3 regions of the Peribacillus sp. FSL P2-0133 genome follow, and region 1 is predicted to be linked to each of the others. Evidence: riboswitches for the same ligand, from Rfam matches in the RefSeq annotation. Region 1 holds a riboswitch; each other region holds the start of a gene.
The links. Region 1 has a riboswitch for glycine ahead of MKY17_RS13310 (amino acid permease). Riboswitches for the same ligand answer to the same signal wherever they lie in the genome.
Positions count from the first base shown of each region.

Region 2: linked by a shared signal. The riboswitch ahead of MKY17_RS03235 (amino acid permease) and the one ahead of MKY17_RS13310 (amino acid permease) in region 1 are both predicted to bind glycine.
Region 3: linked by a shared signal. The riboswitch ahead of MKY17_RS20795 (amidohydrolase) and the one ahead of MKY17_RS13310 (amino acid permease) in region 1 are both predicted to bind glycine.

Region 1 covers NZ_CP150254.1:2,767,186-2,775,591, forward strand. Annotated here, with positions in the region: gene MKY17_RS13290 (acetoacetate--CoA ligase) at 1-158, shown strand, start outside; gene MKY17_RS13295 (hypothetical protein) at 309-746, opposite strand; gene MKY17_RS13300 (amidohydrolase) at 1,164-2,351, shown strand; gene MKY17_RS13305 (hypothetical protein) at 2,954-3,196, shown strand; glycine riboswitch at 3,478-3,577, shown strand; gene MKY17_RS13310 (amino acid permease) at 3,941-5,320, shown strand; glycine riboswitch at 5,650-5,754, shown strand; gene glyA (serine hydroxymethyltransferase) at 5,928-7,178, shown strand; gene gcvT (glycine cleavage system aminomethyltransferase GcvT) at 7,313-8,406, shown strand, end outside.
Region 2 covers NZ_CP150254.1:664,520-672,925, forward strand. Annotated here, with positions in the region: gene MKY17_RS03210 (iron ABC transporter permease) at 1-446, shown strand, start outside; gene argH (argininosuccinate lyase) at 463-1,947, shown strand; gene MKY17_RS03220 (hypothetical protein) at 1,974-2,183, opposite strand; gene MKY17_RS03225 (sodium:solute symporter) at 2,448-3,926, opposite strand; gene MKY17_RS03230 (DUF3311 domain-containing protein) at 3,923-4,123, opposite strand; gene MKY17_RS03235 (amino acid permease) at 4,411-5,754, opposite strand; glycine riboswitch at 5,961-6,039, opposite strand; gene MKY17_RS03240 (amino acid permease) at 6,544-7,929, shown strand; partial or broken gene MKY17_RS03245 (FAD-binding oxidoreductase) at 8,197-8,406, shown strand, end outside.
Region 3 covers NZ_CP150254.1:4,327,421-4,335,826, reverse strand. Annotated here, with positions in the region: gene MKY17_RS20815 (YtoQ family protein) at 1-327, opposite strand, end outside; gene MKY17_RS20810 (hypothetical protein) at 451-957, shown strand; gene MKY17_RS20805 (thioredoxin family protein) at 1,067-1,378, shown strand; gene MKY17_RS20800 (DUF1444 domain-containing protein) at 1,429-2,235, shown strand; glycine riboswitch at 2,490-2,591, shown strand; gene MKY17_RS20795 (amidohydrolase) at 2,719-3,906, shown strand; gene MKY17_RS20790 (DNA translocase FtsK) at 4,335-7,178, shown strand; gene murC (UDP-N-acetylmuramate--L-alanine ligase) at 7,465-8,406, shown strand, end outside.

The sequences.
Region 1 (8,406 bases):
AAACATTGAACGGAAAGAAAATGGAAGTCCCGATTCGTAAAGTGTTATTAGGATTCGAGTTTGATAAGGTAGTGAATGCAGACTCCATGGGAAATCCAGAATCGCTACAGTTCTTTAAAGAATTAGCTCTCGAGTTGAATGAGAAAAAAATATTCTAGCATTAAGGCGGAGCAAAAAGCTCCGTCTTTTTTAGCTTAATGGGCCTGGTGCTATTTCCCCAACAAGCACTTCTATTTCTGGATATGGGTTTTTATTTTCGAAGTCAATATGAAAATATATTTACACGATATACGAAAAAGGAAAGCTCATTAGCATAAAATCCAGATCTGCAGGCGTAATAGTTCATGATTATGAATTTCGCTGCCTTTATGAACACCTGGATGACGATAAGAACTATCCAACAGTGTCCCTGTAGGCAATATACCAAATAATGACTCATTATATTTGAATAGTATTCTTATAATTAATTTAGAGGAAGCAATTAGAAGGCTATGAAGAAGCAGGAGAAAGGTAAACGGGAAAAGACGTAATATCTTTTGCGAAGGTGCAATCGCAGCTTCCATGTGGCGGAGGTGGATTTTCATTCTTTGCAATAATTGGTATGTTTCTGCTGAAAGATAAACCAGAAAGGAAACGGTGCCTATAAATTCGATTACACTGGCTTGATCATTTTTAGCATTATAATGATTGCCTTGAATGTATTTATTAATTACGGAGCAGATTAGGATGGACAAGTCCGATTTCAATCGTCCTACTCGTTGCCACAATCATAGGCATTATTATTTTAATCGTTGAAAATAGCAAAGATATCGTTCTGATTGACTTTGCTGTATTTCAAAATAAGCCATATACAGGTGGCAAGCTCACTTGGCAGTGCATTCGGCGTCGCGATTTCTTCAGCTGCTGTTTACGGTGGAATAGCAGCAAATTGAAAGCTTGAAACAGCGGCTTCAATAGGGATTTTCGTAAATGTTATATTCGCTGTGCTTTCAATATCATCTATTATCTTTTTGGTGCAAAAGATACCGCTAAAACATCTAATGCTCCTAAAAAATCACCGGCTGGTACCAACCGGATCCCTATTGCAGAATAATTAGCTGTTGGAAATGTAAAATGCCACATTTAACGGCGTTTTCGAAAAATAATGAAGGGATGAAGAGATTATGAGAAGTGAATTAATGGAAATGCTACAATCCCGTACGGATGAAATGATTGAAATTCGTAGATACCTACATGAAAATCCTGAGCTTTCTTTTAAAGAAGAAAAGACAGCTCAATATATTATCGATTTTTATAAAGAAAAGGACGTAGAAGTTCAATCTAATGTAGGTAATGGATACGGAATTATCGTGACCATTAAAGGTGGAAAGCCTGGAAAAAACATCGGTCTTCGAGCTGATTTTGATGCGCTTCCAATTGTTGAAGAAACGGATATACCCTTTAAATCAAAAAATGAAGGCGTTATGCATGCGTGTGCTCATGATGGCCATACAGCCTACTTGTTAGTCTTAGCGGATTGCCTCATTCAATTAAAAGATGAAATTCCCGGTACAATCAAAATTATTCATCAGCATGCGGAAGAAGTTCCGCCAGGCGGGGCAAAGAGTATTGTAGAATCCGGGGTACTTGACGATTTAGATAATATATTTGGCATCCATCTGCTGCCAATGGATTCAGCAGGAGTTGTTGGTTATCATGCTGGATATTCCTTTAACGGCAGGGCTTATTTGAAATTAAAAATTCAAGGCAGAGGTGGACATGGTTCCTCACCACATCTAGCAAATGATGCCATTGTGGCTGGTGCTCATTTTGTTACAGCTGCTCAAACGATTATTAGCCGTCGATTAAGTCCATTTGATATTGGTGTGATTACTATTGGCTCTTTTGATGGAAAAGGAACATTTAATATAATTAAAGACAGCGTAGAGCTTGAAGGCGATATCCGTTATATGACTGTTGAAACAAAAGAAAAAATTGAAAAGGAAGTTAAACGCCTTGTAAAAGGACTTGAAGAAGAGTTTGGAGTAACATGTGATCTTACATATACGAATGACTATCCACCTTTATATAATGATCCCGAACTAACAGGAAAGGTTGCTGAGTTTCTTAAGAATGCAAAGGATAAAGATATTAAAGAAGTAATGGAATTTCCAGCAATGCCGCCATCTGAAGACTTTGCTTACTATGCTGAAAAAATCCCTTCCTGTTTCTTTTACATTGCTTGTACACCTAAAGGAGTAGAAAAACCTTATTTTAATCATAATCCTAAATTTGATATCGATGAAGATGCCCTTCTCGTGGCAGCAAAAGCAGTAGGGTATGTTGTTTGTGGTTATTATGAGTTAGATTAAGGAAAAGAATAGAATCATTTGTAAGGTGTGGTTCAGATTACCACAGGATTTGCTGAATTAGATATTTTTATTAGTAAAAAGTAAAACGATTGCGGAGAAAGGCTAATGGCAGTACCTGATAGGCGGATCTCCGTGTGAAGGGAAACTTTCATGCACGGTGCGAGGTAGGGGCTGATTGATTCTATAAATAAAAAATCTAACCACCCTATTACTATGGAAAAGGCAACGATAACTTCGAATTTTCATCTATCTGTAAATAGGGAATGCAAATAAATCAACCCTTTTTATAGAATGAATCAATTGAATTTTTATAAGGGTGTGTTTGGATCATCCTAAACACGCCCTTAAAATATGTCATTTTATCAAGGTAAGGTATAGAATTGATCATACTTTATGGATATGTTTAAAAAGTAGAGTCTAACCAAATTAGTGGCCTAGTTTGACGCTGGTAAAGTGAAATGGGAGATTGTTTCGTTAACACGTCAAGCATTGTGAAAATGAATGCTTGATGATAAATATAAACCGTATTGATCCAAATTATGTTATTCTATTTTTGTTTACAACAGTCCGTCTGAAAAACTGTAAAGGGGGTATAAGGCTTAATGGTTAAGGAAAAGAAAATCAAGCTAAAGAAGCCAAAGAAGTGGTGGGTATGGGTTCTAGCAATAGTCATCATTGCTAATATAGCAGGTGGTGGGGCTGAAGAGGAAGTTGATAAAGAAGAGAAGGCTTCTAATACTGCTGAACTTAGGGAGGAAGCTCCTAGACAATCTTTACTGCTGCAAGGATTTTCGCGAGTCTCGAATTTTCTCTTTTTCCATACATTAATTATGATAAAACTATAGACTCTATGCCCTTTCCCAACTTTAAAATTTACCCGTATTGTCAATCGGAAAAATGTAAAAATGTTTCGCTTATACATAAGCTTGTTTGGGATTCCTTGCGACATAGAAAAGCTGCTATAAGCTTGTTTTTTCGTAGCTAATAACTTCAAATTATACACTGTTCATAAAGTTCAAACTTGTCCATATTTAATTATCAGAAAATAGAGCTTTTTCAGATAATAATTGAAATATCCATTAAAACCCGATAATATACAACTAGTAGTACAACTCTATATCAGCGGATGAAGATTGTGGGAGAGACTAAACATTGTTTAGCACCGAAGGAGCAAACCCTAAAAAGCAGGGGACTAATCTCTCAGGTAAAAGGACTACAATTGGACGCGTCTCTGAAGAGAGCCATAGGCCACCGAAGGAGCTAAACTCTCAGGTAAAAGGACAGAGGAAGTTAGGAAAATCCCTATCTTTCCTCTGCCTTTTTTTGTACTTGGAAAGATAAAAAGAGAGGAGAGTGCATGGAGATATGTAGATAAATGAGTCTATCCTTTGATTTGTGCAACTAATGGTATATTTTCAAAAAAGGTTGGTAGATCTATTTCAAAAAACTATATCTAGTACCCACCGAGAAAGCGCTTACAGTGATAGGTCAGTCTCCCAGTATGCTAATAATTCACACTCATTGAAGGACTGAACCTTTATAAGGAAAAAATTCCAAGTAGCCTATAAAAGTAGAAAGTGGGGAATCGTATGCAGGAACAAAAGTTGGATAGAGGGTTAAAAAACAGGCACGTACAACTCATAGCTATTGGTGGTGCAATCGGAACGGGATTATTTCTTGGAGCAGGAAAATCTATTCATTTAGCTGGGCCATCAATTCTATTTGCTTACATGATTACAGGCATCATTTGTTTTTTAATCATGCGCGCACTTGGAGAACTACTCTTATCTAATTTGAACTATCATTCCTTTGTTGACTTTGTAAGAGACTATTTAGGTAATATGGCAGCATTTGTAACCGGCTGGACATACTGGTTCTGCTGGATTTCAATCGCAATGGCCGACTTAACAGCAGTTGGACTTTATACTCAGTATTGGTTTCCCTCCGTACCGCAGTGGATGCCTGGATTAATTGCACTAGTCATATTGCTATTTATGAATCTTGCAACCGTAAAACTTTTTGGCGAAATGGAATTCTGGTTCGCATTAATTAAGGTCATAGCTATTCTAGCATTAATTGTTATCGGTATTTTCATGATTATTAAAGGCTTTTCCACTGATTCAGGCGCAGCAAGTTTCACGAATCTATGGAGTCACGAAGGTATGTTCCCAAATGGAATAAATGGTTTTGTCCTCTCATTCCAGATGGTAGTGTTTGCGTTTGTGGGCATTGAACTTGTAGGACTTACAGCAGGTGAAACAGAAGATCCAGAAAAAGTTATCCCCAAGGCGATCAATAATATTCCTATTCGGATTATAATTTTCTACATTGGCGCACTTATTGTCATTATGAGTGTTTATCCGTGGAACGCAATCATCCCAACGGAAAGCCCATTCGTTCAAGTATTTGTGGCTGTAGGTATTGCTGGAGCTGCTGGTATCGTTAATTTTGTAGTCCTAACATCGGCTGCTTCGGCATGTAACAGCGCAATCTTCAGTACAAGCCGGATGGTATACTCACTTGCCAAAGATAAAAATGCACCTGTACCGTTTGCAAAACTTAATGACCGTAAAGTACCTTCCAATGCATTGTTCTTTTCAACTGTTGTCATTTTAATTTCTGTTGTTTTGAATTATTTAATGCCTGAAGGAGTATTTACCTTGATTACAAGTATTTCTACCGTATGTTTCATCTTTATTTGGGGAATTACAGTCATCAGTCATTTGAAATACCGTAAAACAAGACCAGATCTAGTGAAAAAGAACAAATTTAAATTACCACTTTATCCAATTTCCAATTACTTGATCCTTGTTTTCCTAGCGTTCGTCCTAGTTGTTCTTGCACTTGCGGACGACACTCGTGTTGCCTTATTCGTTACTCCTGTTTGGTTCATTATGCTGATTGCGATTTATAAGATGCGCATAACGAAGGTGGATCAGGCGAATCAGAGAGAGGTAGCGGGGAATTAAGAGGCAAGAAATCCTTTGATTCTATTTGCTGTGTTTGTCCAGATAGTTGCCGCTCCATTTTTTCCAACTGGGTGAGTAAAAAATCTGCCCGTTTTAAAAAGCCAAAGATATCTGGTTGATTCTATGATAATTCGAAATAAATATTATAGAATAGTATTGTTAGCGCTTTCAAAAATGCTTGACATAATTATTCTCAACAACTATTCTAAATGTACCAAATTGAATAAGCGGATGACAGTTGTGGGAGAGTGCAAAGCGACAAGCCACCGAAGGAGCAAGTTCCAAAAAGACCCTTGGAATAAATCTCTCAGGTAGATGGAACCACAAATGGACGCACCTCTGGAGAGCGCGTATAAACATATACGCCACCAAAGGGGAAAGGCTCTATTAAAAAATGGAGCTAAACTCTCAGGTAAAAGGACAGAGAAGGGTAGAGAACGCTACGACCCTTTTCTGTCCTTTTTTGCGTGCAAAAAAGGTTGTAAAGCATACTGTTTTTAGCAGTTTTCATAGAAAAGCAGGCCTGTAGCGGGAAAGAGCACCATATTGGAATTGAAAATTATGTAAAAATTCAGAATTAACAAAAATGTCCGGGAGGGAAAATGAAATGAGTTTACAACAAAATGATTCAACCATTTTTAAAGCGATTGAGAAAGAAGGACAACGTCAACATCAAACACTGGAATTGATTGCATCAGAAAATTTTGTTAGCCCAGATGTATTAGAGGCAATGGGAAGCGTGATGACAAATAAATATGCAGAAGGTTATCCAGGAAAGCGCTATTATGGTGGATGTGAATTTGTCGATGTGGCAGAACAAACGGCCATTGAGCGTCTAACAAAGCTTTTTGGTGCCAAATATGCAAATGTTCAGCCTCACTCAGGTGCACAAGCCAATTTCGCAGTTTTTTTCGCACTCCTTCAGCCTGGTGATAAGGTGATGGGAATGAACCTTTCACATGGTGGCCACTTAACTCATGGAAGTCCAGTCAGCGTTTCAGGAAAATGGTTTGAAGTTGTGTCTTATGGAGTTAGAGAAGATACTCAGTTAATTGATTATGATGAGTTGGAAGCTATCGCAAAGAAAGAACAACCTAAATTGATTATTGCAGGAACAAGTGCCTATCCAAGAACGATTAATTTTGCACGATTTAGAGAAATCGCCGATCAAGTTGGTGCAAAACTTATGGTGGATATGGCTCATATAGCCGGGCTGGTAGCTACTGGTCTTCACCCATCCCCAATCCCATATGCGGATGTTGTGACAAGTACAACTCATAAAACATTAAGAGGACCTCGGGGGGGCATCATTTTAACGAACGATGAAGTAATTATCAAAGCGATTAATAAATCCGTATTCCCAGGAATTCAAGGCGGTCCACTTATGCATATCATTGCAGCAAAAGCAGTTGCATTCAACGAAGCTTTACAACCAAGCTTTAAGGATTATGCGAAACAAGTCATTGAAAATGCTACAACACTTGGCGAAACATTAAAAAATGAAGGTGCAGCACTTGTTTCTGGTGGAACAGATAATCATATTGTCCTTTTAGATTTGCGTCCGTGGAATTTAACAGGAAAAGAAGCGGAGAAATTATTGGAAGACGCAGGCATTACCGTGAATAAAAATACGATTCCCTATGATCCAGAAAAGCCATTTGTTACGAGCGGTATCCGAATGGGGACAGCAGCTTTAACAACTCGAGGCATGAAGAGGGAAGAGATGGTGAAAATTGGTGAAGTGATTGCAACTGTTCTAAAGAGTAAAGGTAATAAAGACGTCATTCAGAAAGCAAGAGAAACAACCAAAGAGATTTGTGATGTTTATCCGTTATTTCAACAGCCAACTACTGTGTAAAGAAAGGGGCAGCTTAATGGAATTATGCCTTTGCTGAAACCTGAGCAACTGCCATGGCAGCGAGATACTACTAGCAATAAAGAAACCTGTAACAGTTGAACTATTTTGCAGAAAATCATAATTGGGGGTAAATCATGGGTATTGAAACAGCATTAAAGCAAACACCGCTTTTTGAAGTATATAAAAAATACGGGGCAAAAGTTATAAATTTTGGTGGCTGGGCTCTACCGGTTCAATTTACCAGCATTTTAGAAGAGCATGAAGCTGTTCGAACTGAAGCAGGACTTTTTGATGTTTCTCATATGGGAGAAGTACTTGTGGAAGGGAAAGATGCCGAGAGTTATATTAACTACCTTGTTACAAACGATGTAACAAAGCTTGGCATCAATCAAGCACAGTATACCGCAATGTGTTATCCAGACGGTGGAACGGTCGATGATTTATTAGTTTATAAATTAGGAAATGAAAAATATTTACTTGTCATTAATGCTGCAAACATTGAGAAAGATTACGAATGGATGAAGCAGCATGTAAAAGGAGAGATGGAGCTCCAAAATATTTCGGAAGACATCGCTCAGCTTGCCATCCAAGGACCAAAGGCAGAAAGCATTTTGCAAAAGTTAACGGAAATTGATTTATCAGAAATTGGTTCTTTTAAATTCGCCCAACACGTCAACATCTCGGGGATTTCCGATGTACTTGTATCCCGTACAGGTTACACAGGAGAAAATGGATATGAGCTTTATTTATCTGCAGACAAAGCGGTAGCACTTTGGGAAAAGATCTTAGAAACAGGAGCCACGAGTGGATTAAAACCATGCGGACTTGGTGCACGGGACACGCTTCGGCTGGAAGCACGTCTTGCACTCTATGGCCAAGAACTAAGTAATGATATCAGCCCGCTTGAAGCAGGAATCGGCTTTGTCGTAAAGACGAACAAAGAAAGTGACTTTATCGGAAAGTCTGCTCTTACAGAACAAAAAGAAACTGGATTAAAACGAAAATTAGTAGGGATTGAAGTAACAGGCCGGGGGATTCCGCGTCATGGTTACAAGGTAATTTCTAAAGATGGAGAGGAAATAGGTATTGTTACATCAGGAACACAATCACCATCTTTGAAGAAAAGCTTAGGTCTTGCCTTGGTATCAGCCGATCAAGCTGAAGTGGGGACACCAATAATAGTGGAAATCCGAAATAAACAGATTGAAGCCGTTATTGTTAATGCACC
Region 2 (8,406 bases), 2.1 Mb from region 1:
ATGAACCTAGCGTTTTTTCCTTTGGTCAAATATTGGTAGGAACATTTTGGATTTTGCCTCTTGCCTATTTCATCAGACATATACCACTCGTTGTCCGCTCGACTAACGCCGTTCTGGAGCAGCTCGATGATTCGATTGAAGAAGCAGCCAGAAACTTGGGGGCAAAGTGGTTTTATACCTTCAGAAAGGTCATATTTCCGATTATTATGCCTGGCGTTTTATCAGGGACATTATTGGCATTTATCGAATCTGTGGGGGAATTCCCGACCTCGGTCCTGTTGTACACGATTTCAAACAGACCCATATCCATTGAAATCATGAATCAGCTTCGAATGTTCAATATGGGGCAGGCAGCTGCCTATGGGATGATTCAAATCACACTGATTGTAATCGTTCTCTTTATTTCGAACAAGTTTTTTGGAATCAAAGCGGAAAAAGCTTTATGAATTTGGAGGTTTAAAGATGAGCAGGCTTGAAGAATTTATCAAAAATGAAGGTAGTGTCTTTCCCGGAAAAACATATGCAGAAGAGCTTCTGATGCCTGTTTTTAATGATCAAAGAGATTACTTATTTCATGCAATGTTCGATATTCATCGGGCGCATGTCATCATGCTTTCGGAACAAAAGATCATTAAAGAAGAAGAGGCGAAAACCATGCTTGATGGGATTCGGAAAGTGGCCCAAACAGATCTCAAGCAGTTGACCTATCAGCCCCAATTCGAAGACTTATTTTTCATGATGGAGGCAAAGATAGGTGAGGAAATCGGTCATGAACTTGCAGGAAAGATTCATATCGGCCGCAGTCGTAATGATATGGGAGTCGCGATGTACCGGCTTGTTTTGAGAGGCCATCTGCTCCAATTGATTGGCTACGCAAACCATTTGAGTGAGGCATTTCTGGTGCAGGCTGAAAAACATACAGAAACTTATATAACTGGTTACACGCATACCCAACCGGCTCAGCCGACTACGATAGGACATTACTTTTTAGCCATTTATGATGTGCTTCAAAGGGATATTGGCCGGTTATGGGCAGCCTATGAAACGGTTAACCAATCGCCTTTGGGCGCTGCCGCGTTAACGACCACCGGTTTTCCGATCAGCCGCAACCGTACTGCTGAACTGCTTGGGTTTGATTCGGTGATCGAGAATTCCTATGACTCGATAGGCGGGGCGGATTATTTATTGGAAACCGCAACTGCCATCATGACGTGCATGGTCAATGCAGGAAGATGGATTCAAGATTTCCTGCAGCATGTGACAAGGGAGTTTGGTACATTTCATGTGGCCGATCCTTATGTTCAAGTGAGCAGCATCATGCCGCAAAAAAGAAATCCAGTTTCCATTGAACATTCCCGTTCGATTGCAAGCAGTGCGTATGGTGATGCACTCGCTGCAATGAATATGATCCACAATACGCCATTTGGTGATATCGTCGATACGGAAGATGATTTACAGCCGCATTTATATCGGGCTTTTTCGAATGCAGGACGTGTCATGAAACTAATGTATGCCGTCATATCGACTTTGAAAGTAAATGAAGAACATACAAAGAAAATGGCCGCAAAATCCAGTATAACGGTTACTGAATTAGCGGATACCCTATCAAGAGATTACGAGATATCATTTAGAAAAGCTCATTCCATAGCGAGTCATATTGCAAAACGGTCGATTGGTGAAGGGAAGGAGCTTTATGATTGGGACACGCAAGACATCAACAAGATCATCAATGAATTCGTTGCAGTGAATTTAACTGAAGACGAATGGAAAAAGATCATCTCTCCCGAATACTTTGTGGAAATTAGAAGCATTCAAGGCGGGCCCAGCCCGAAAGAAGTTACGAGGATGATCGTAAATAGAAAACAAAAACTGGAGCAACAGTTGCACGAATATAAGGGTATCGTTAAAGCAATGAATGATGACAGGAAGGCTTTAGTGGATTACTGAAGGTACGTGAAAAAAGGAAATGAATTTTAACGGGCATGAAATTCACGAGTATTTACTCCAAATCCACGAGTAAAAGCATGAAATTCACGAGTAAAAGCGTGGAATTCACGAGTATTTACTCCAAATTCACGAGTATTTACTCCAAATTCACGAGTATTTACTCCAAATTCACGAGTATTTACTCCAAATTCACGAGTAAAAACGTAGAATTCACGAGTATTTACTCCAAATCCCAAGTAAAAGCCCGAACCTCCTGAAAAGAGTATTTTCTCGTTGTATTTATTAGTTAAAATAGGGGTTTTGATTATAAACAAAAAAGATTAGTAGTTTCATATGAGACATTGTTTTTTGTCCGCTATTAACTTTGTATAATTACTCTTAAGAAAAAGGACATTATGACTTTGGATGTCGATTATAAGAAAGGCTCAGTCTTTTGACTGAGCCCTTTCGATGTTCTTTTAATGTTTCATTATCCAAAATAACCAGCATCAGAAAGTGTTTCAAATATCGTTAACGGATTTAGGTTCCAACTGAACCGCGTGCTTTCTGAAAGCAAGACTTACCGTGATCATCACAATGAAATTGACCGCCAAGGCGATGATTCCCACATTCAAATCTTTCGCGGCTTGCGGCAAGGACGGAAACAAGGTTCCTATAGTTGAAGAACTGAGTGTAATGCAGATTACGATGAATAATCCGGTGATGATGCCGGCGATTGCGCCATATTTATTGATGGGATTATTCTTCTTCAGACTAAAGAGCAGGGACGGGAATAGCTGTGTAATGAGACTGTATCCCATTAGAATTAATGCTGACATCGTTTCGCCGCCGTTTAAGGTGAAGTAGACGGCTATAAGGGCAATGACTGGAACAAGAAACTTTGCCAATCGTACAACGTGGCGATCGGACACTGCAGGTGCAAATTCCTTATAGACGTTTTTCGCGAGCAGTGTAGCGACGCTCATCAAAAGCATGGATCCCGGCACCAATGCGGTCAACAATCCAGCTCCGCCGATTATGCCTATAAACCATGGATCAAATGTCTCGATCGAAAGGCGCAGCAATGAGAGGTCTGCATCTGCCCCAACAAGTCCGGGCACTTTCAATATAGCTGTAAACCCAACGAAAAAGACGAATAACAGCATGAGTGTATATAAAGGGCTGATGATGGCATTTTTTCGAAATACCTTGCCGCTGCGTGCTGAATAGACAGCGCTGAAAACTTGTGGCCACATATAGAAACCGAATACGAGCAATATTACCGTGGAGATAAACCATGATACGCTAAGTCCCTGGTCAGGGAACTTTAGAAAACCAGGTTTGGCCGCATCAATCGCTTCAAACATCGGCTGAAATCCGCCAAAGTAATGGATCGGCAGATAAATCCCCAAAAATCCTATTATGGCGACCATCATGATATCTTTAATGACCGCTATCCAAACAGAACCGTGTATACCGGAGATCATCACATAAATGGTTAGGCTGATCGCCCCCATCCAAACTGCCTCGGACATTGAGATGGCACCATAAGATGCCTCTGAGACAATGATTCCCAATCCTTTCAGCTGCACGACGATCACTGGAATCATCGACACCACACCGACAAGTGCAGCCAAAATTCCTAAACTGGGACTCTTATATTTGCTCACAAAGAAATCGGATTGAGACATCAGTTTATTTTCTTTGGCATATTTCCATATTTCCGGAAGGAGCCAATAGGATAATACGTAAGACAGAGTAATGTAAATTAGAACATATAGAGCGGGTGCGCCCTTGCCATATGCCCAGCCGCTGCCGCCAAGGAAGGAGAAGGTCGTATAGATTTCCCCGGCCATCAGCAGAAAGACGAAAATCGCACCAAAACCACGTCCGCCCACCGTCCATTGTTCCAAGTTCATATCTTTTCCTTTTGAAGAGCGTATCCCTAAAAATATCGATAGAAGTAAAAATGCTAAAATGATTAAGAGAGCAATATTCATTTCTGGTCACCTTCCCGATTCCTGGGATCCAGCTTATACATGATGCCCAATATGGCAGAGGTAAGGACAACCCACATAGCCATCCAGAACATATTGAAAGGCATCCCTAATACGTATGGTTCTATTTTATTAACAAAAGGTAGAAATCCTAGTATGCCTATAAAAGGAACTAGAGTAAGGATATATATAATCTTCATTAAACAAACCCCTCCGTTTTAAATAAGTGAAACGTCCATCAATGGGGTTTATTCTTCAATGCCACTGATGGCTGGGTGAACCAAACCGGGAAGGAAAATTCATACAAGACGGATTTACCTTCTTTTAAAAAGGTCCGATGATATATAATAGCTTACACTATTTTGATATAAAATTTAATGGAGTTGGGTGATATATTTTAGCAAAAAAGTGCCAACTGCCTAATCTTGATATGTTTCTTAGATGGATAAAGCCTTGAATTCGAATTGAATTCAAGGCTTTATTTCCTTTAGCTATTTTTTTTCCGATAGTTATATAGTATCACCAAGAGTATGAACCAGATCGGGGTCAAGAGCAGTGATAGTCGTGTAGCTTCAGCGAATAGCATAACAATAAGGATGAATAGGAATAATCCTAAAATGGCGTAATTGACAAAGGGTGTAAAAGGAGCCTTGAAAGTCGATTCGGCTCTTAGATCAGGCCTTGTTTTCGAATATTTGATATGGGAGATCAAGATAATGCTCCATACCCAAATGAAACAGATGGCACTGATGGTCGTCACGACGGTAAATGCCTGTTCCGGTATCAGCTTGCTTAATAATGCCCCTATTGATACAACGATTGTGGATGTTAATAAGGCATTGCTTGGAACAGCCTGTTTATTTAATTTTTCCAGTTTAGCAGGGGCTTCGCCATTTCTGCTTAACGTATAGAGTATTCGGCTTGTTGAAAATAAACCGCTGTTACATGCAGAAGCAGCGGATGTCAACACGACGAAGTTGATGATTCCTGCAGCGACAGGAATGCCGATTAACGCAAAGACCTCTACAAATGGGCTGCTTGAGGCATCAAGTTGTGTCCATGGGTTGACACAGAGAATGACGAATAGGGCACCAACATAGAAAAGTAAAATCCGGACAGGGATTTTATTGATGGCAGAAGGAATGTTCTTTCTCGGGTTCGCCGTTTCCGCTGCGGAAACCCCGACCAATTCGACACCGACAAATGAGAAGACGACCAACTGTAATGATAATAGGAATCCGGAAATGCCATTGGGGAACATGCCCCCATGATTCCATAGGTTCGTTATGGAAACCGTTCCGGTATTGGTGTTGAAGCCGATGATCAATAGAATGATTCCTACGATGATCAAGGCAATGATCGTGATTACTTTAATGATGGCAAACCAGAATTCCAATTCGCCAAATAACTTAACGGTCAATAGGTTCAACCCTAACAGAATGACTAGGCATATTAGAGCTGGAATCCATTGAGGGATATCGAACCAATATTGTATATAGACACCGACAGCTATGATATCGGCCATTGCGGTCATGATCCAACAGAACCAATATGTCCAACCTGTCACGAATCCAGCCCATGGACCGACATATTCGGTTGCAAATTCAGTGAATGATGCATAACCTGCATTGGATAATAGCAATTCGCCCAGCGCCCTCATCACAAAAAACAAGGCAATCCCTATTATCAGATAGGAGAATATAATGGAAGGTCCAGCCAATTGTATGGCTTTTCCGGATCCTAAAAATAAACCGGTGCCAATGGTTCCTCCTATTGCAATCAGTTGTACATGTCGATTTTTTAAATCTCTTTTTAATTCCTGTTTAGCCAATTCTTACGCCCCCGTTTTTTATAGTCTTGTTAGTAATGATTTCAACCTGCATGGTCTTGGAGAGAGGGACGTGATTTTTTGCCCTGCTTGCCTATTCCATTGGTTTTCAAGAGTGTAGTTTTAAGTCCAATCACAAAATGGACAATAAAAAAAGAGATTGGATAATACCAATCTCTTAAAGGGTTCAGAATAACAATTCTATCATTCGTTACTCTTCTGTCCTTTTGCCTGAGATTGTGAATCCTTCGGCGCTGCATCTTGTACAGTCTCTCCAGAAGCTGCTCCTGCTATAGTGTCATCCATAGCATTCATCGCTTGCTTGTATGCGGTTGTGAAGAAATGTCTGTCAGTGTTAATCTTCCACTGTTGGATCATTCATTATGCTTATAAAATAATATTGGAATTCTATCATCAATTTTTCGGTAGGTCAACAATATTTTTGAAATGAAACAGGCATTATCGCAGTTTAATAGTGGTTTGTATTTAACTTAAGGTTTAAGCAGAAGTGATAGTTTTCTGCTCTTTTTGAACGATCACTATTATAAAATACTGAACATCATTTTTTTAAAATGATATTTTTAGATTAGAAAAATCGACAAGATATTATTGGTAACTGTTTATTTCAAAAATACAATTGTATTTTTACAGAATATTTACTATTATAAGATAAGAAAATATAATTGAAGTGTTATGTAATATTGATTACGATAAAGCATTTCTAATTAAAAGAGAGTCGTTCGTGGCAAGGATGGAAAAGCATTACCGATATTGCATCTGGGGGAGTTAATCATGTCGAACAAGGAATTAAAGAGAGGGCTGGAATCAAGACATATTCAAATGATAGCTTTAGGCGGAACCATCGGGGTCGGTTTATTCATGGGTTCTGCGAGCACGATCAAATGGACCGGGCCCTCTGTTATGCTTGCTTATGCAATCGCAGGTATTTTTATATTTTTCATCATGCGTTCCATGGGTGAGATGCTATATTTAGAACCGACTACAGGTTCTTTTGCAACCTTTGCGAGCAGCTATATACATCCCTTGGCAGGTTATATGACTGCTTGGAGCAATTGGTTTCAATGGGTAATCGTCGGAATGTCCGAAATCATCGCGGTTGGGTTGTATATGCAATATTGGTTCCCGGAGTTACCTGCTTGGATACCAGGTGTGGTCGCCATGATCATCTTGGGGGCGGCAAACCTTATTTCGGTTAAATCCTTCGGGGAATTTGAATTTTGGTTTGCGCTTATAAAAATCATAACGATTATATTGATGATCATTGCCGGCCTTGGCCTTATCTTCTTTGGAATAGGGAATGGCGGGGATGCTATTGGATTATCGAATCTTTGGGCAAATGGCGGCTTCTTTACGGGAGGCTGGACAGGATTCTTCTTCGCGCTTTCCCTAGTAGTGGCTTCCTATCAAGGCGTTGAGCTTATCGGAATCACAGCAGGAGAAGCGAAGAATCCAACCAAGACCGTAACAAAAGCGATCCAATCAATCATATGGCGCATTTTAATTTTCTACATTGGTGCCATATTCGTCATCGTGACAGTATTCCCTTGGGATCAACTGGATGACTTAGGCAGTCCATTTGTTTCAACCTTTGCCAAAATAGGTATCACTGCAGCGGCAGGCATCATTAATTTTGTCGTAATCACTGCAGCAATGTCTGGATGCAACAGTGGGATTTTCAGTGCAGGACGTATGCTTTACACACTGGCATTGAATGGCCAAGCTCCGAAAGCCTTTGCTAAAGTATCTAAAAATGGAGTGCCGGCATATTGCACGATCGCTGTACTTTTAGGATTGGGCATCGGGGTTATCCTGAATTACCTTGCACCGCCTCAATTATTCCTTTATGTGTACAGTGCGAGTGTATTGCCCGGGATGATTCCATGGTTTGTCTTACTTATCAGTGAGCTTAAATTCAGAAAGGTGAATGCTGCTGTAATGGAGAAACATCCGTTCAAAATGCCGTTGGCCCCTTACAGTAACTATGCGACGATTGCCTTTTTACTGATGGTGCTGGTCGGTATGTGGATCAATCCTAGTACAAGGATTTCCTTGGTTGTCGGGATCGTTTTCCTAGCCTTGGTCGCAGCAAGTTATTACATGCTGAAAATGGATAAACGAACACCATTGGATGTTAAATCCGATGATGAGATTTCCTGATAAGGTAAAAAAAGCCCTTCTCTTAATTCGAGAAGGGCTTTTTTTGTTTTTTTGGATCAATTGTGGAATTCACGAGTAAATGCGTGGAATTCACGAGTAAAACAGCGAAATTTACGAGTAAAACCGTTGAATTCACGAGTAAAACAGCGAAATTCACGAGTAAAGCTAAATTGACCCCATTACAAGGGAGGGACAGCAAGGGGAATGTATCTTCCTGCCAGTTTTTTCATAGGATGTAACATATTTACCCGAGGAAGGGGTTATCTTTTGGAAAGAACTAAGCTTACCGGGCGTATCGTTACACCAAATGATGCTGAGTATGAGCGTGCCAGGATAAATAATAACTTAAGTTTTTCTAAATTCCCAAAGGTCATTGTGTTTTGTCAAAATTCCGATGATGTGTTGAATTCATTGAAGTGGGCCCGGGAAAATCATGCACCTTTCCGGGTTAGGAGCGGCAGGCATAGTTATGAAAAT
Region 3 (8,406 bases), 1.6 Mb from region 1:
AATAAGCGGTTTACCCAGGGAAATGGCGGTGCTTGCGTCCATGGCAGTATTCCACTGTTTATATTTCTCGCCAAACAGAGCGACGACAAGATCAGCTTTTTTCATCAAAAGGCCTGTCCGCAAATTATTGATTTGGGAAGCGGCCGCATCCTTCAGGATGGGATTCGGCTGTTCCCCGAGGATATCTTCACCGATATTATCGGAGCGTTCATGATTTTCCATCGGGCCTACAAATTCTAAAGGAAGCTTCAGTGCAGCGGACTTATCTCTCAGCTCACTTCTCCAATTTGAATGGATCTCCCCAGCAAGATACACGGTTAACTTCATTGTTTTCCTCCTCGGTATTAAAATTGCTTTCATTGTACCATGTTTTTTAGAAAATGGATGAATTCCATAAATAAGGATAATATTATCCATAAGGTAGTAAAAGAGACGGCTGGAGGAATGACGATGGCTTTATCGAATAAGAATATCCTTGTTTTTCTGTTGATAAGCAGTTTGATTGTGGGCTGCTCAAGTATCGAGAGACAAACCGAAAAGGCTATGAAGGCTGCTGAAGTGGCTTTTCGTGACGATGAAAAACAGCCCAATCAAGAGGCGGGGCTAATTCAGGTCTATCTGCCAAAGGATTTTAAAGTAGTGGAAGAACATGATAATAATTTGATTTTACAAAAAGGTGATAAGATTTATATATTATTTGACAATCCAAATGAAAAAGAAGACAGCTCCGTGATATATTTGGCGATAAAGGAACAAGATGATCAAAATGTAATGCTGCATTCTTTTCAGACTGAAGATAAATTCGGCTTTATCTCGATCAAAGAGATACCGAAAGAAAAGTATGAGCTTGCAGTGGGAATCGGCGGGGTGAAGCTGACAACCGAAACGGATAAAGACCAATTAAAAACCGATGCAAAACAAATGATGGAAATCGTTTCATCCGTGCCCCAGAAATAAGCTGACCCCTGCCTTTCAACCGATCCGTATTAATGGTTGATTTCTGGAGAGTCTGGTATGATGGGATTATAAAAACTAAGGTGTCATTTAGAGCAGGAGGAATATTCAAATGGAAAATTTACAAACCGTTGAGCAATATGATGCATTGAAAAATGAAGGCAAACATATCTTTCTTTTTTCGGCGACATGGTGTGGGGATTGCCGTGTAATCGAACCGATAATGCCGGAGATTGAAACGAAATTTCCTGACTTTACATTCATTCATGTGGACCGTGATGAATTCATCGATGTGTGTGCGGCTAATGATGTATTCGGTATACCAAGTTTCATCGCGTATGATAATGGTAAAGAGCTAGGCAGATTCGTGAGCAAGGATCGTAAAACGCAAGAACAAATTGAGGAATTCATACAATCACTATAATCAATATCCCCTTCTCGCTGGGGATTTTTCAATGAAGAGGAGGGTCAGTCATGAAAATGGACAGCACGAAGCTGAAAAATATCCTGAAGGAACGTTTAAAAGATGAAAATCGCACATTTAAATTCGATAGCAAGAAAGATACGTTACGGGTGGAAAATGTGAAGACCGGGAAGGGTATCACCATCGAGTTGCCTCCTGTACTTGCTAACTATGAAAACGTACAGGAAAAGGCCATCGATGAAATTATCTATTACGTGGAAGAGGCCCTGAATGTGATGGGGGGAGAACATAGCATGGAAGGCAAGGAGAAATTCATTTTCCCAGTCATCCGCTCGACCTCCTTTCCAATGGAATCGGAAGAAGGAAATCCATTTTTATTCGATGAGCATACGGCTGAAACCCGGATTTTTTATGCCCTTGATTTAGGGAAAACCTACCGTCTTATAGATGAAAAGATGATTCAACGGGAAAATTGGCAGGGTGACAGGATCCGTGAAATTGCCCTTTTTAATGCCCGTTCCCTCTCCACTGAAATGAAGTCGGATATCGTTGCAGGTAATGCATTTTATTTTTTGAACACGAATGATGGTTATGATGCCAGCAGGATCCTGAATGAATCATGGCTTCGGGAAATGAAGGACAAGATCGAGGGAACCATGGCTGTGGCCATTCCCCATCAGGACGTCATCATCATTGCCGATGTGAAGAATGATACGGGCTATGATATTCTTGCGCAAATGGCGATGAGCTTCTTTGCCAGCGGTCATGTTCCAATAACGGCTCTATCATTTCTTTACGAAGAAAATGAGTTGGAGCCCATCTTCATTATGGGTAAAAACAAAAAGCGTGAACAATAATATATTGAATACATAAGGACCGTGTCAGCATCTGACAGCGGTCCTTTTAAAGTTTAATAGAGTTTATGACCCTTAGAGTTGATATTTATTTTTTAATCGGTGATAATATAATTGTAATATTTTGAAAATATGGAATAAAACAATATAACGAGCGGATGAACGTTGTGGGAGAGTGCAAAGCATTGAGCCACCGAAGGAGCAAGTTCCAAAAATATCCCTTGGAGCAAATCTCTCAGGTAAATGGTACCGCAGCTGGACGCAACTCTGGAGAGCGCGCAGGAAGTGTGCCACCAACGGGGAAACCTCCATGACCAAAATGGAGTTAATCTCTCAGGTAAAAGGACAGAGAAGGGAGCGGTAAGTTTACGGAACCCTTCTCTGTCCTTTTTTATTTGGCTTTTTACATACAGAAGGTTTACAGCGAACATGGAACTTACTAATATGCTAATCAACTTGAAATAATGGGGGAGAATAATCGTGAATGTGAAAAGCAAATTAATGAACATGCTTGAAGCCCGTAAAGGGGAAATGGTTCAAATCCGCCGTCATTTACACGAGAATCCGGAGCTATCCTTCAAAGAAGAGAAAACGGCAAAATATATCATTGATTTTTATAAGGGGAAAGATGTATCGATTCAAACGAATGTAGGAAATGGATTAGGGATCATCGTGACGATCGAAGGTGGAAAACCAGGGAAAACGATAGGTCTCCGTGCCGATTTCGATGCACTGCCGATTTCAGAAGAAGCGGAGGTTCCATTCCGTTCAAAAAATGAAGGTGTCATGCATGCCTGCGGACACGATGGGCATACCGCTTATTTATTGGTATTGGCAGACTGCATCAATGAGCTGAAAGATTCCCTATCAGGTACGATCAAAATAATTCATCAACATGCAGAAGAAACACCCCCCGGAGGAGCCAAAAGCATTATGGAATCAGGGTTTTTGGATGAACTGGATGCTGTTTTTGGAATCCATTTATTTCCTTCTCATCCAGCAGGGGTTGTCGGGTATCGCGGCGGCTATTCGATGGCTGGACGGACCTATTTCAAGTTAGCGATAAAGGGTGTAGGCGGCCATGGATCCTCCCCGCATATGGCTAATGATACCATTGTGGCAGGCGCCCATTTCGTGACAGCCGTACAAACCGTAATCAGCCGTCGCTTGAACCCTTTTGATATGGGTGTAGTCACAATCGGCTCCTTCGATGGAAAAGGAAGCTTTAATGTCATTAAAGATCGTATAGAAATTGAAGGGGATGTTCGTTATATGACAGCAGAGACCCAACAGCTGATCGATAAGGAAATCCACCGGATCGTTAAAGGGGTAGAAACGGAATTTGATGTTCAGTGCGAACTTACATATGTTCCCGATTATCCTCCGTTATATAATGACCCTGAACTGACGCGATTCGTGAAAAATAGCCTGGAAAGCATGGATGACAAAGATATTAAGAAGGTTGTGGAATTTCCGGTTTTCTCTGGTTCAGAAGATTTTTCGTATTATGCAGAAAAGATTCCTGGCTGCTTCTTTTACATTGGCTGTAAACCGAAAGGGGTGGAGAAGGCATATTTCAATCACCATCCTAAATTCGACATTGATGAGGATGCCCTTTTGATCGCTTCCAAATCAGTGGCGCAGGTTGTATGCAGTTTTTATGAATGGAAATAGTACCTTTGGTCTTTGTTTGCAAAAAAAACGCAGAAACCCACAAAACACCGTTCGGTATTAACGAACGGTGTTTTATGGGTTGCGGCAGGTATTTGGATGCCGTCGGCGGTTTCATGAAGGATGTTGCAATGAATTGGCCAGTCTGCTTCAAAGGCTGCATGAAAACTTAATCTCTTTGTAAACGCGATTTAACAGCGGTGTTTTATTTAAATAGTAGACTAGGGGCTAATGTTATTTCGCAATTAATAGGTTTAAACTCATTCCAAAAGGGGTTTAATAGGGTAGGAGTTCTGCGAAATACGTTAAGTTAGCAGGAATACGATAAAAAAAAAAGATGCTAATCCCAATTCAGCTTAAATTTTCTCGATATTTTTAAAATAACTGGTAGAATTAGTTACATAACTACAGATGTAGAAAGAGTGATAGTTTTGAAATGGCTAAATAAGATGAAAAAATGGTTCCAAGCAGAGGAAATTATTGAAATCGAAGAAATTATTATAGATGAGCCGCTTGATGAAGAGACATTAAAGAAAATGGATTTTTCAAAGCTTTCTAAGTCAAAGAAAGAAGAAATAAAGGTTTACAATCAAAAAGTGGAAAAAATGTCCCAGACGCCAGACCCGGATACGAAAATCCTGTTTCAATATCCAAAAGGACAGTTCAAGTTTCCGCTCATTCCAGACCGGGAGCAGAATAAAAGAAAGCCTAGGGAAAGAAACAGGGAAGAAAGTGAACCCAAACAGGGGAAGAATGTGACCAAAGAAACAACGAGAAGGCCTGTAAGGGATACTGAACCAAAACGGAGAAGCTTCGACCGGGAGGAAACCTCAAAAATAGTCCCGTCAAATACTCCATTCCGCCCAACGGAAATCCCTTCACCCATTTATGGGTTCCGTCGTCCGGAAAAAAAAACAGTCCCTTCTGAAGAAATTGTCGAATATGAATTAGAAAGCAAAATGCCCATCCTTAAAAAAGAAGGACCCGATATCGAGATTCCGGTACCGATCCCTGAAATCTCAAAAGAAGTGTCACATGAGGAAATGACGATAGAACCATCCGTTCTTATACCGGAACAAGCTGAAAAAAAAAGGGAAGATTCGGAGATACCCGCTTTCTTTCGTAGGAATTCCATTGAGTCACTGCCAGAAGAAGCAGTAAGCGAGCCTGACATAATTGAGCCTGCGGTGGAAAAAGAGGCTATTGAACAGGACCAGGTCGATTTTGGACGCGAAGTCGCTGTATCCATCATGGAACAGGCGGACGACACCCCGCCTGAAGCTATATCGGTTCCTGGGGAGGTTGCTGCACAATCAAATCAACCATCCGTTAGTCAAGGGACACTGCCTGAAGATCCATCTGAGGCAATACCTGAAGTGCAGCCTAAACGTCCGAAAAAACATATCCCATTTAATGTGATGATGCTTAAGCAAGATCGGGAAAAAAACAGCTTCATGAATAAAATGATGCCGGAAAAAAAAAGCCTTAATTCGGAAAGGGCAGTAGTTTCCCCTGATAAGCGACCAATGAATGATGCTGCTGAAACGGAGACAGGACAAGCGAAACCATCCGCCATTCCTGAACGGAAACAAGAGGAAGGCAGAGTTATGCCGAAAGAGGGGACTCCGGTCATTACACCAACCTTTTTGGACACTAAGGCTGGTTCGGAAATCGCCGCCGTGCCTGTAAATACAGTTGAATCCAATATTGGTTCCAGCCCGGTCACTAAGCCGCTCTTGGAACAGGAATCCCCCATTTCCGGAAATGGGTATCAAGAAGCAGTTTATACAGAGGCGGCAGCAGAAAGTGGCCAGGGCGATACCCCTGCAGTTTTTGGCTCCGTGGAAGCGGAGGATAATCCATATTATGTGTTTCCGAATATCGAATTGCTGACACCTCCCACTTATGCTGTGCATGATGATGAGTGGCTCGAGGAACAGACTTTATTACTTGATGAGACATTGAAAAATTTCAATGTCCGTGCAAAGGTCGTCAATGTCACTCAAGGACCGGCAGTAACTCGTTTCGAGGTGCATCCGGAGCCGGGAGTGAAGGTGAATAAAGTGACGAACCTGATGGATGACATCAAATTAAGCCTTGCTGCTCAGGATATGCGGATGGAAGCGCCTATTCCGGGTAAACATACAATTGGCATCGAGATTCCGAACAGGAAAAGCAAACCGGTATTTTTGCGTGAGGTTTTGGAAAGTACTGAGTTTCAAGAGCATGAATCACCGCTTGCCGTGGCTTTAGGACTCGATATATCCGGTCAGCCGATTATCACGGATTTGAGAAAGATGCCGCATGGATTGATAGCCGGGCAAACGGGATCGGGGAAAAGTGTATGTATCAACACGATGCTGGTCAGCTTGCTGTATAAAGCGACGCCGCAGGAATTGAAATTACTGTTGATCGATCCGAAAATGGTCGAGCTCGCCCCATATAACCGGATCCCGCATTTGGTCAGTCCAGTCATAACCGATGTAAAAGCGGCTACGGCTGCGTTGAAATGGGCTGTAGAGGAGATGGAACGGCGTTATGAATTGTTTGTACATGCCGGTGTGCGTGATATCACCCGCTTTAATGACCAAGCGGAAAAAGCCGGTCAATATTCAAGCAAGCTGCCTTATATCCTAGTGATCATCGATGAGCTTGCAGATCTAATGATGATGTCCCCGGCTGATGTAGAGGAAGCGATTTGCCGGATTGCGCAAAAGGCCCGTGCCTGCGGCATCCATTTGATTGTAGCCACTCAAAGACCTTCAGTCGATGTCATAACTGGATTGATCAAGGCAAATATCCCGACAAGGATCGCTTTTTCGGTTTCTTCACAAGTCGACTCACGTACAATCATCGATAGCGGCGGTGCAGAAAAATTATTGGGAAGAGGAGATATGTTATTCGCTGAAAACGGCTCTTCGAAAACGGTGCGCCTGCAAGGGACTTTCGTGAGTGATGAAGAAATCGATCAAGTCGTAAACCATGTTAAACTGGAGCAGCAGCCGAAATACCTGTTTGAACAGGAAGACTTGCTGAACAGGGCCGAAGTCACGGAAGATGCGGATGAACTGTTTTTCGAGGCCTGTGAATTTGTCGTGAGCCAGCAGGCGGCATCTGCATCGAGTGTCCAAAGGCGCTTCCGTGTCGGTTATAACCGTGCATCGCGTCTAATAGAAATGATGGAGCAACGGGGAGTCGTTTCCGAATCCAGGGGCTCAAGGCCCAGGGATGTATTGATTACGGAAGAAGAACTGGAATTTTTACATGTTAATTAAGAGAACCTAATAAAAGGAAATTGAATATAATGTGAAAGGGTGAAAACCCTTTTTTATCACCTTAATTGAGGGAAAAACCAATGATTTGATAAATTGGCATCTGCCTGACATGGATGAATGAATAAAAAAGTGATATAATAGTTTTTTGTTGATGAATGATTGAAGATAAGAGCTTGAAAAACCTATTAAGAAATTGCGTTACTAACAAGTCTCGTAATGGAAAAAACAAATAAAAGATGACGTCATATACTGTCATACAGGTAGACGATTGGTGGAGGTTCGCTTTATGACTGCTTACCATTTTGTGGGAATTAAAGGGTCGGGTATGAGTGCTCTTGCACAAATACTGCATGATATGAATATTGAAGTGCAGGGTTCCGATTACGAAAAAGAATTTTTTACACAATTGGCATTAGAAAAAGCCGGGATTAAAATCCTTCCTTTCAACGAGGAAAATATTCAACCTGGAATGACCATCATTGCAGGAAATGCGTTTCCGGATAGTCATCCGGAAATCGTGAAGGCAAAAGAACTTGATTTGCCGATTATCCGTTATCACCGCTTCCTAGGTGATTTCATGAAAAACTTCATTAGCGTGGCCGTTACGGGAGCGCATGGTAAAACATCGACGACCGGTTTGCTTGCCCATGTAATGGGGGGCGCTAAACCGACATCCTTCTTGATTGGGGATGGAACGGGTAAAGGTATCGTGAATTCTGATTACTTCGTATTCGAAGCATGTGAATATCGCCGTCATTTCCTTTCCTATTATCCGGATTATGCAATCATGACGAATATCGATTTTGATCATCCTGATTATTACGCCAATGTCGAAGACGTGTTCGAGGCTTTCCAAACGATGGCCCTTCAAGTCAACAAAGGCATCATTGCGTGCGGGGATGATGAGCATTTACCACATATTCAGGCGAAAGTACCGGTTATTTTTTACGGATTTGCAGAAGGAAATGATTTTCAAGCGAAAAATGTTTCCGTCACTCCGGATGGCACGACTTTTGATGTGCATGTAAGGAACAATTACTATGATACATTCACTATTCCTACTTTTGGAAAACATAATGTGTTGAATGCACTTGGTGTCATTGCACTTTGTAAATATGAAAACTTGGATACGGAAGCTGTGAAAGCCCAGTTGCGGACTTTTGGCGGAGTTAAACGCCGGTTCTCCGAAAAGGAAATCGGAAGTCAGATCATCATTGATGATTATGCA